2 regions of the Actinomadura sp. 3N508 genome follow, and region 1 is predicted to be linked to the other one. Evidence: riboswitches for the same ligand, from Rfam matches in the RefSeq annotation. Region 1 holds a riboswitch; the other holds the start of a gene.

The links. Region 1 has a riboswitch for S-adenosylmethionine ahead of thrC (threonine synthase). Riboswitches for the same ligand answer to the same signal wherever they lie in the genome.
Region 2: another riboswitch for S-adenosylmethionine. It lies ahead of ACH34S_RS00180 (aminotransferase class V-fold PLP-dependent enzyme); the one in region 1 lies ahead of thrC (threonine synthase).

What each region holds. Positions count from the first base shown of each region.
Region 1 covers NZ_JBIRAX010000011.1:325,167-328,562, reverse strand. Annotated here, with positions in the region: gene ACH34S_RS33770 (MoaD/ThiS family protein) at 141-419, opposite strand; gene thrC (threonine synthase) at 431-1,675, opposite strand; SAM riboswitch class I at 1,692-1,833, opposite strand; gene ACH34S_RS33760 (cation diffusion facilitator family transporter) at 1,931-2,878, opposite strand; gene ACH34S_RS33755 (trehalose-6-phosphate synthase) at 2,989-3,396, shown strand, end outside.
Region 2 covers NZ_JBIRAX010000001.1:39,060-42,455, forward strand. Annotated here, with positions in the region: gene ACH34S_RS00170 (transglycosylase domain-containing protein) at 1-730, shown strand, start outside; gene ACH34S_RS00175 (hypothetical protein) at 817-1,209, opposite strand; SAM riboswitch class IV at 1,260-1,377, shown strand; gene ACH34S_RS00180 (aminotransferase class V-fold PLP-dependent enzyme) at 1,418-2,737, shown strand; gene ACH34S_RS00185 (SseB family protein) at 2,887-3,396, shown strand, end outside.

The sequences.
Region 1 (3,396 bases):
GGGGTATGGGTGGCGCAAGTCGGTGCGCCGCGTGGCGAGGGGCGTGGCGGTTTGGGCGGGTTCGGGAGCGTCGCGGCGCTACGGCGGTGGGCGAACGCAAAACCCGGCCCCGAGGAAGTGTCGGGGCCGGGGTTTCGGTGTCAGCCGCCGGCTACGGCGGGGATGATCGAGATCTGGGCGCCGTCGGGGGTCGGGGTGTCGAGGCCGTCGGCGAAGCGGACGTCCTCGTCGCCGACGTAGACGTTGACGAAGCGGCGGATCTTGCCGGCGTCGTCGAGGATGCGGGCGGAGATGCCGGTGTAGCTGGCCTCCAGGTCGGCGACGACCGCGCGCAGGGTGGCGCCCTCGGCCTTCACCTCCGATTCGCCGCCGGTGTAGGTCCGCAGGATCGTCGGGATACGGACGGACACGCTGCTCATGGTGCTCCTTTTCAGGCGAGGCCCGCGGCGCGGAACGCTTCCAGGGACGGTGCGATGTTCGCGGACGGCGCGACGACGGGTGCGACGGCGTCCAGGGTCTTCAGGCCGTCCCCGGAGTTGATGATCACGGTTTCGGCGGACGGGTCGAGGGCCCCGGAGGCGATCAGCTTGCGGAGGGTCGCGACGGTGACGCCGCCCGCGGTCTCGCCGAAGATGCCCTCGGTGCGGGCGAGGAGGCGGATGCCCTCGACCACCTCGGCGTCGCTGACGTCCTCGACGGAGCCGTTGGTGCGGCGGGTGACGTCCAGGACGTACGGGCCGTCGGCGGGGTTGCCGATCGCGAGGGACTTGGCGATCGTGTCGGGCTTCACCGGGCGGATCACGTCGTGGCCCGCCTTGAAGGCGTCGGCGACCGGGGCGCAGCCGGTGGCCTGGGCGCCGAAGACCCGGTAGGGCTTGTCCTCGACGAGGTTCAGCTTGATCAGTTCCTGGAAGGCCTTGTCGATCTTGGTGAGCTGGGAGCCGGACGCGACCGGGACGACGATCTGGTCCGGCAGCCGCCAGCCGAGCTGCTCGGCGATCTCGTAGCCGAGGGTCTTGGAGCCCTCCGCGTAGTAGGGCCGGACGTTGACGTTGACGAACGCCCAGTCGTCCTGCTCCCCGGCGATCTCGGAGGCGAGGCGGTTGACGTCGTCGTAGTTGCCGTCGACGGTGACGAACGTCCCGCCGTAGACCGCGGTCGTGATGATCTTCTGCGCTTCGAGGTTCGACGGGACGAACACGGCGCTGCGGATCCCGGCGCGGGCCGCCGCGGCGGCGACGGCGTTGGCGAGGTTGCCGGTGGACGGGCAGGCCAGCACCTTGAAGCCGAGCTCGCGGGCGGCGGCGAGCGCCACGGCGACGACGCGGTCCTTGAACGAGTGGGTCGGGTTGCCGCTGTCGTCCTTCACCCAGAGACTCTGCAGGCCGAGGCTCTCGGCGAGGTTGTCGGCGCGGACCAGGCGGGTGAAGCCGGGCTCGGTGTTGGGTGTCTCCGTGATGGAGGACGGGACGGGCAGCAGGCCCTTGTAGCGCCAGATGTTGCGCGGACCGGACTCGATGCTCGCGCGCGTGACTCCCCCGAAGTCGTAGGCGATCTCCAGGGGGCCGAAACACTCTTCACAGGCGTAGTGAGGCCCGAGATCGCGGGCCGCGCCGCACTCGCGGCAGCTGAGGCCGGTGGCCGGTCCGAGGTCTGCGGCAGGCGTGATGGCCATGAGAGCGAGGCCTTTCTTCCCATCTTTCCTGCGCCACCTTGGTCGCAGGCCGGAGTTGGCACCATCTCCCGGCCGGCCTCGCAGGATCGCGAGCGCGCCTGAGCCGGGTGGTTGCCGGGGCTTCGTCGGGCCGGTCCCTCCACCCCTCTGGATGAGCGATATTCAGTTGTGAACGCACGAGCCGCTTAGTGCTCGTATGCGTGACTTTACCTGATCTGACCGTATGCCAGACAGGTGGGTCCGTCGAGTGAGACGTTACCCGGCCGCCTTCTTGATCACGCGTGCGTCCGGGTGCTGGGTCGGGTCCAGGAACACGTGGCGGACGGACGGAATCCGCTCCCTGAGCCGCCGGTCGATGTCCCCGGCGACGTCCTCTGCCTGGTCGGCGCTGATGTCGTCGGAGAAGTGCACCTTGGCGGCGACGAGGATCTGCTCGGGGCCGAAATGCATGGTGAGCAGTTCGTCCACGCCGGTCACGCCGGGCGCCCCGGTGATCTCGGCGCGGATGCGGCGCTGCTCGGCGGGATCGGCGGCGCGGCCGATGAGCAGGCCCACGCTCTCGCGTCCGATCGAGAACGCCAGCCCGGCGAGGAGCACGCCGATCAGGACGGACGCGAGACCGTCCCAGAGGTCGGAGCCGGTGATCTCGCGGAGCGTCAGCCCGGCGGCGGCGAGCGCGAGGCCGATCATCGCGGCGGTGTCCTCGAACAGCGCGGTCTTGAACGTGACGTCGGGCGAGCGGCGGACGTGGTCGACGAGGTCGCGGCCATTGTCGCGGGTCTCCTTGCGCGCCTGGTAGTACGCGCGGATCCACGAGGTTCCCTCCAGGACGAAGGCGAGCGCGAGGACGGCGTAGGCCAGCCACACGCTCGTCCCGGTGCCGCCGTTGCCCGTCATGGTCAGGATGCCCTCGAAGACGGAGAACCCCGCTCCGGCCACGAAGATCCCGAACGCGGCGAGCAGCGACCAGACGTAGCGTTCGTTGCCGTATCCGAACGGGTGGCGCGGGTCGGGGGGACGCTCGCTGCGCCGCAGGGAGGCCAGGAGGAAGCTCTGGTTGAGGGTGTCCGCCACGGAGTGCGCGCCTTCCGCGAGCATCGCGCTGGACCCGGCCAGGAGCCCGGCGATGAGCTTGGTGATCGCGAGGATGAGGTTCGCCGCACCGGCGACGAGCACGGTCTTGGTCGTTTCGGCCCTGCTCATTTTGGGGCGGATACCCGGCGCTTTGCCGGCTAATCGCCCGTATGTGGTGTGTGGGGGCGGTGGTGCGGGTCGCTTTGAAGGGGCGCCAGGTCAACTGAGACCCTGCCGGTATGAGCCAAGTGCTGGTGGCGTCCAACCGTGGCCCGGTGTCGTTCTCGCTCTCGGAGGACGGGGAGCTGACCATGCGTCGTGGAGGGGGCGGGTTGGTGTCGGGGCTCGCCGCCGTCACGGGCGCGCCTCGTGATCCCGGTGAGGTCGGCAATCCCGTGCCGGGGGGCGGTGCGGGGGCGGTGGGCGGTGCGGCGGCGGCGGCTTCTGGGGGTGCCTCTCCGGGTGTGCTCTGGGTTTGCGCGAGTCTGGGTGAGGCTGATCGGACGGCTGCGCGGCGGTCACCTGACGGGCGTATCGACCTCGCGGGGTACGAGACGGGCGGCGCGGCGGTGCGGATGCTGGACATCCCAGAGGGGACGTTCCATCGCGCCTACAACTCCGTGGCGAATTCGACGTTGTGGTTCGTC
Region 2 (3,396 bases), on a different contig from region 1:
GCTCCCGCTCGGGATCGTGTCGCTGCATCCCGTCCAGCAGGCGGGCGTGTACGCGACGTTCGCGTCCGAGGGCGTGCACCGGACGCCGTTCGTGGTGAAGTCCGTCACCGACAACGAGGACCACGAGCGCACCTTCACCGAGAAGGGCGAGCGGGCGCTCAGCCAGCAGAACGCGCGGGACGCCACGTACGCCATGCAGCAGGTCGTCCGCGGCGGCACCGGGACGGCCGCGCAGCTGCCCGACGGCCGCGACGTCGCAGGCAAGACCGGCACCACCGACGAGGGCCGCGCGATCTGGTTCAACGGCTTCATCCCGCAGATGGCGACGTCCGTGGCGATGTTCCGCAGCGACGGCAAACCGCTGGACATCCCCGGGTACGGCGCGTACGGCGGGCAGCTGCCCGCGCAGATGTGGCGGACGTACATGAGCGACGCCGTGAACATCAAGGGCTACGAGCATGAGTCGTTCGGGGAGCCGTCGAGCCGTCCGGGCGGCGGCTGGACCGGCCCGCCGGACGGCCTCGGCCCCGGCCGCACGGAGCCGCCGGACACCGGCGAGCCGTCCGAGCCGCCGCCCGACGACCTGCCGAGCATCCCGGCTCCGCCCACCGACCTGCCGACCATCTTCCCGCCCGACCCCGACGACCCGGGCGACGGCAACCCCGACGACCCCGATGATCCAGGTGGCGGGGGCGGAGGCGGCGGAGGCCGCCCCGGCGGCATCGGCTGACCTCCCGCCGGGCCACCGGGCGCGCTCGGTGGCCTCGGTGGCCTCGGTGGCCTCGGTGGCCTCCCGCCGGGTCGGCTTGCAGGTCCCTACTTACATGCCTTGCCGATGCTGGCAGGGGTCTGGCCCATGACGGCGTCGAGCTGGGCGACGTCGCCGGTGCCGACGGCCGGGGCGGCGGCGCGGAGCTTGGCCGCCTCGGCGTTGAGCGCCTTCTTCAGGTCGTCGTCGCCGGTCTTCTTCGCCAGCGCGTCGAGGCGTCCGGCGAGCGTCTCCGTCGCCTGCCGCCACTGCGCGGGCTCGGCCGCCGGGATGCTCCGCACCTGGGTGATGTACTGCTGGAACGCCTTCTTGGTGTCGGCGCACACCTGGGCGGTGTCGCTGCCGCCCAGCGACCCGCACCCGCCCAGCAGGCCGGACACGGCGAGCGCCGCCACGCCCGCGGCCAGCGTCCGAACCGCCCTGTCCGCCCCGTATCCCATCGCATCCTCCCGGTTGATCCCCGTCCGGCCCCGCATATAATTGCGCATGAGGTCATGAGCGCCAGCGCAAAGCCCCGGCTTGCTGGCCGGCAACCCTTCGTCCGCGATGGGGTGCCCCGGGTGAAGACCTGGCCGGACGCGACGATCGCGTCCCGGCAAGCGCGGATCCCGGCGGATTTCCGGGGTCCCCGACCCGGAAGGTTCCGGCATGCCGACGCTGCTCACCCGCTCGACGCTCCCCGTCCCGCCCGCCCGCTCCGCTTTCACGCCTGCTGTGACGCCCGCCGAGGGGGCCGGGGTTCAGGTTCTTCCGGCGGGTCCGCGCGTCATCGGCGCGGACGTCCCGGTGCCGGTGCGGGACGGGCGCCACGTCCCGTACGCGAACCTCGACTACGCCGCCAGCGCGCCCTGTCTGGAGGCGGTGCACGAGGCGGTCACCCGTGCGCTGCCGTACTACAGCAGCGTGCACCGCGGGGCGGGCTACGCGTCGCAGGTCACGACCGGGGCGTACGAGGAGGCGCGGGAGACCGTCCGCTCGTTCGTGGGGGCCTGGCGGCGTTCGGCGGTGGTGTTCACCCGCAACACCACCGACGCGATGAACCTGCTCGCGCACGCCGTCCCCGCCGGGACGAGCGTCGTCGTCTTCGAGACCGAGCATCACGCGAGCCTGCTGCCGTGGCGGCGGGCCGTGCGGCTGCCCGCGCCCGCCACCCCGGCCGAGGCGATCTCCGCCGCCGACCGGGCGCTGCGCGAGTCCCCCGTCGGGGCGCGGCTGCTGGTCGTCACCGCCGCGTCCAACGTCACCGGCGAGCTGTGGCCGATCGAGGAGCTCGCGCAGGTCGCCCGCCGCAACGGCGCCCGCATCGCGGTGGACGCCGCGCAGCTCGTCCCGCACCGGCCGATCGACATGACGGCGCTGGGGCTCGACTACGTCGCATTCTCCGGGCACAAGCTGTACGCGCCGTTCGGCGCGGGCGTGCTCGCCGGGCGCGCCGACTGGCTCCGCGCCGCCGGCCCCTACCTGAAGGGCGGCGGCGCCAGCGCGTCCGTCGGGCGGACGACCCGGTGGGCGGCGTCCGCCGAGCAGCGGCACGAGGCCGGGTCCCCGAACGTGCTGGGCGTCATCGCGCTCGCCGCCGCCTGCGAAACCCTGTCGGACGCCTGGGACTCGCTCGCCGCACGCGAGGAGGCGCTGGTGAAGCGGCTGCGGTCGGGGCTGGCGGCACTGCCGTCCGTCCGCGAGCTGAACCTGTGGGGCGACCGGGCGCCGCGGGTCGGGATCGTGTCGTTCGTCGTGGACGGCTGGAACGCGCGGGACGTGGCGCTTACCCTGTCCGAGGAATACGGCATCGGCGTCCGGGACGGAAAGTTCTGCGCCCACCCCTTCGTCGGTCACCTGCTGGGCCGAGACGACGGGGACTGCACGGCGGGCCGGGACACCGCCGTCCGCGCCAGCCTCGGCATCGGGACGAGCGAGGAGCACATCGACCGCCTCCTCACCGCCCTCGCCGAGCTGGCGGCCCGCTGAGCCGGCGGCCCGCCGGGTGCGGGCACCCGCCGGGCGGCGGTTCGCTGAACTGCGCAAACTCCGGCGCTGCCGAGTGATGATGCTCTTTGGTCCTGTTCGCCCATGTAGCGTAGGCAGTCGCGCGGGGACGAGCACGGAGGAAACAGGGGGTGGCGACCGTGGCCGACGCGTGGCGACCCACGTCGGATCTCGAACACCGGCTGCAGGAGACCGTACGAGCCGGAGACCAGGAGAGTTACTTCCGGATCCTCGCGGAGAGCGAGCTCGTCGTCCCCGTCCCGCCGGACGTGGTGGACGGCGTCCTCGCCAACGAGACGCAGCCGTCCTGGCCGACGCAGGAGGAGGACGGCCGGGTCCACGTGCTCGTCTACACCTCGGCGTCGGCGATGCGCACCTGCCTCGGCCCGTCCTACCAGCACTTCATGACGCTCAGGTTCGGCGAGATCGCCGAGTCGTGGCCGGACGACCGCTGGTGGCTCGCCGTCGACGTCCCGGCCCAGGGCGTTCCGGCCGTCCTGCCCATCGAGGCGCGGCTGCCGGCCTGGTTCGTCCGCCAGGTCGCCGGGGGCGACGGGCGCCCGCCGCAGGTCGGCCGCGCGTCCGCGCCCTGGGAGGAGCTCCACGACCAGCATCGCGGCCTACCCCGCGAATCGGCCCAA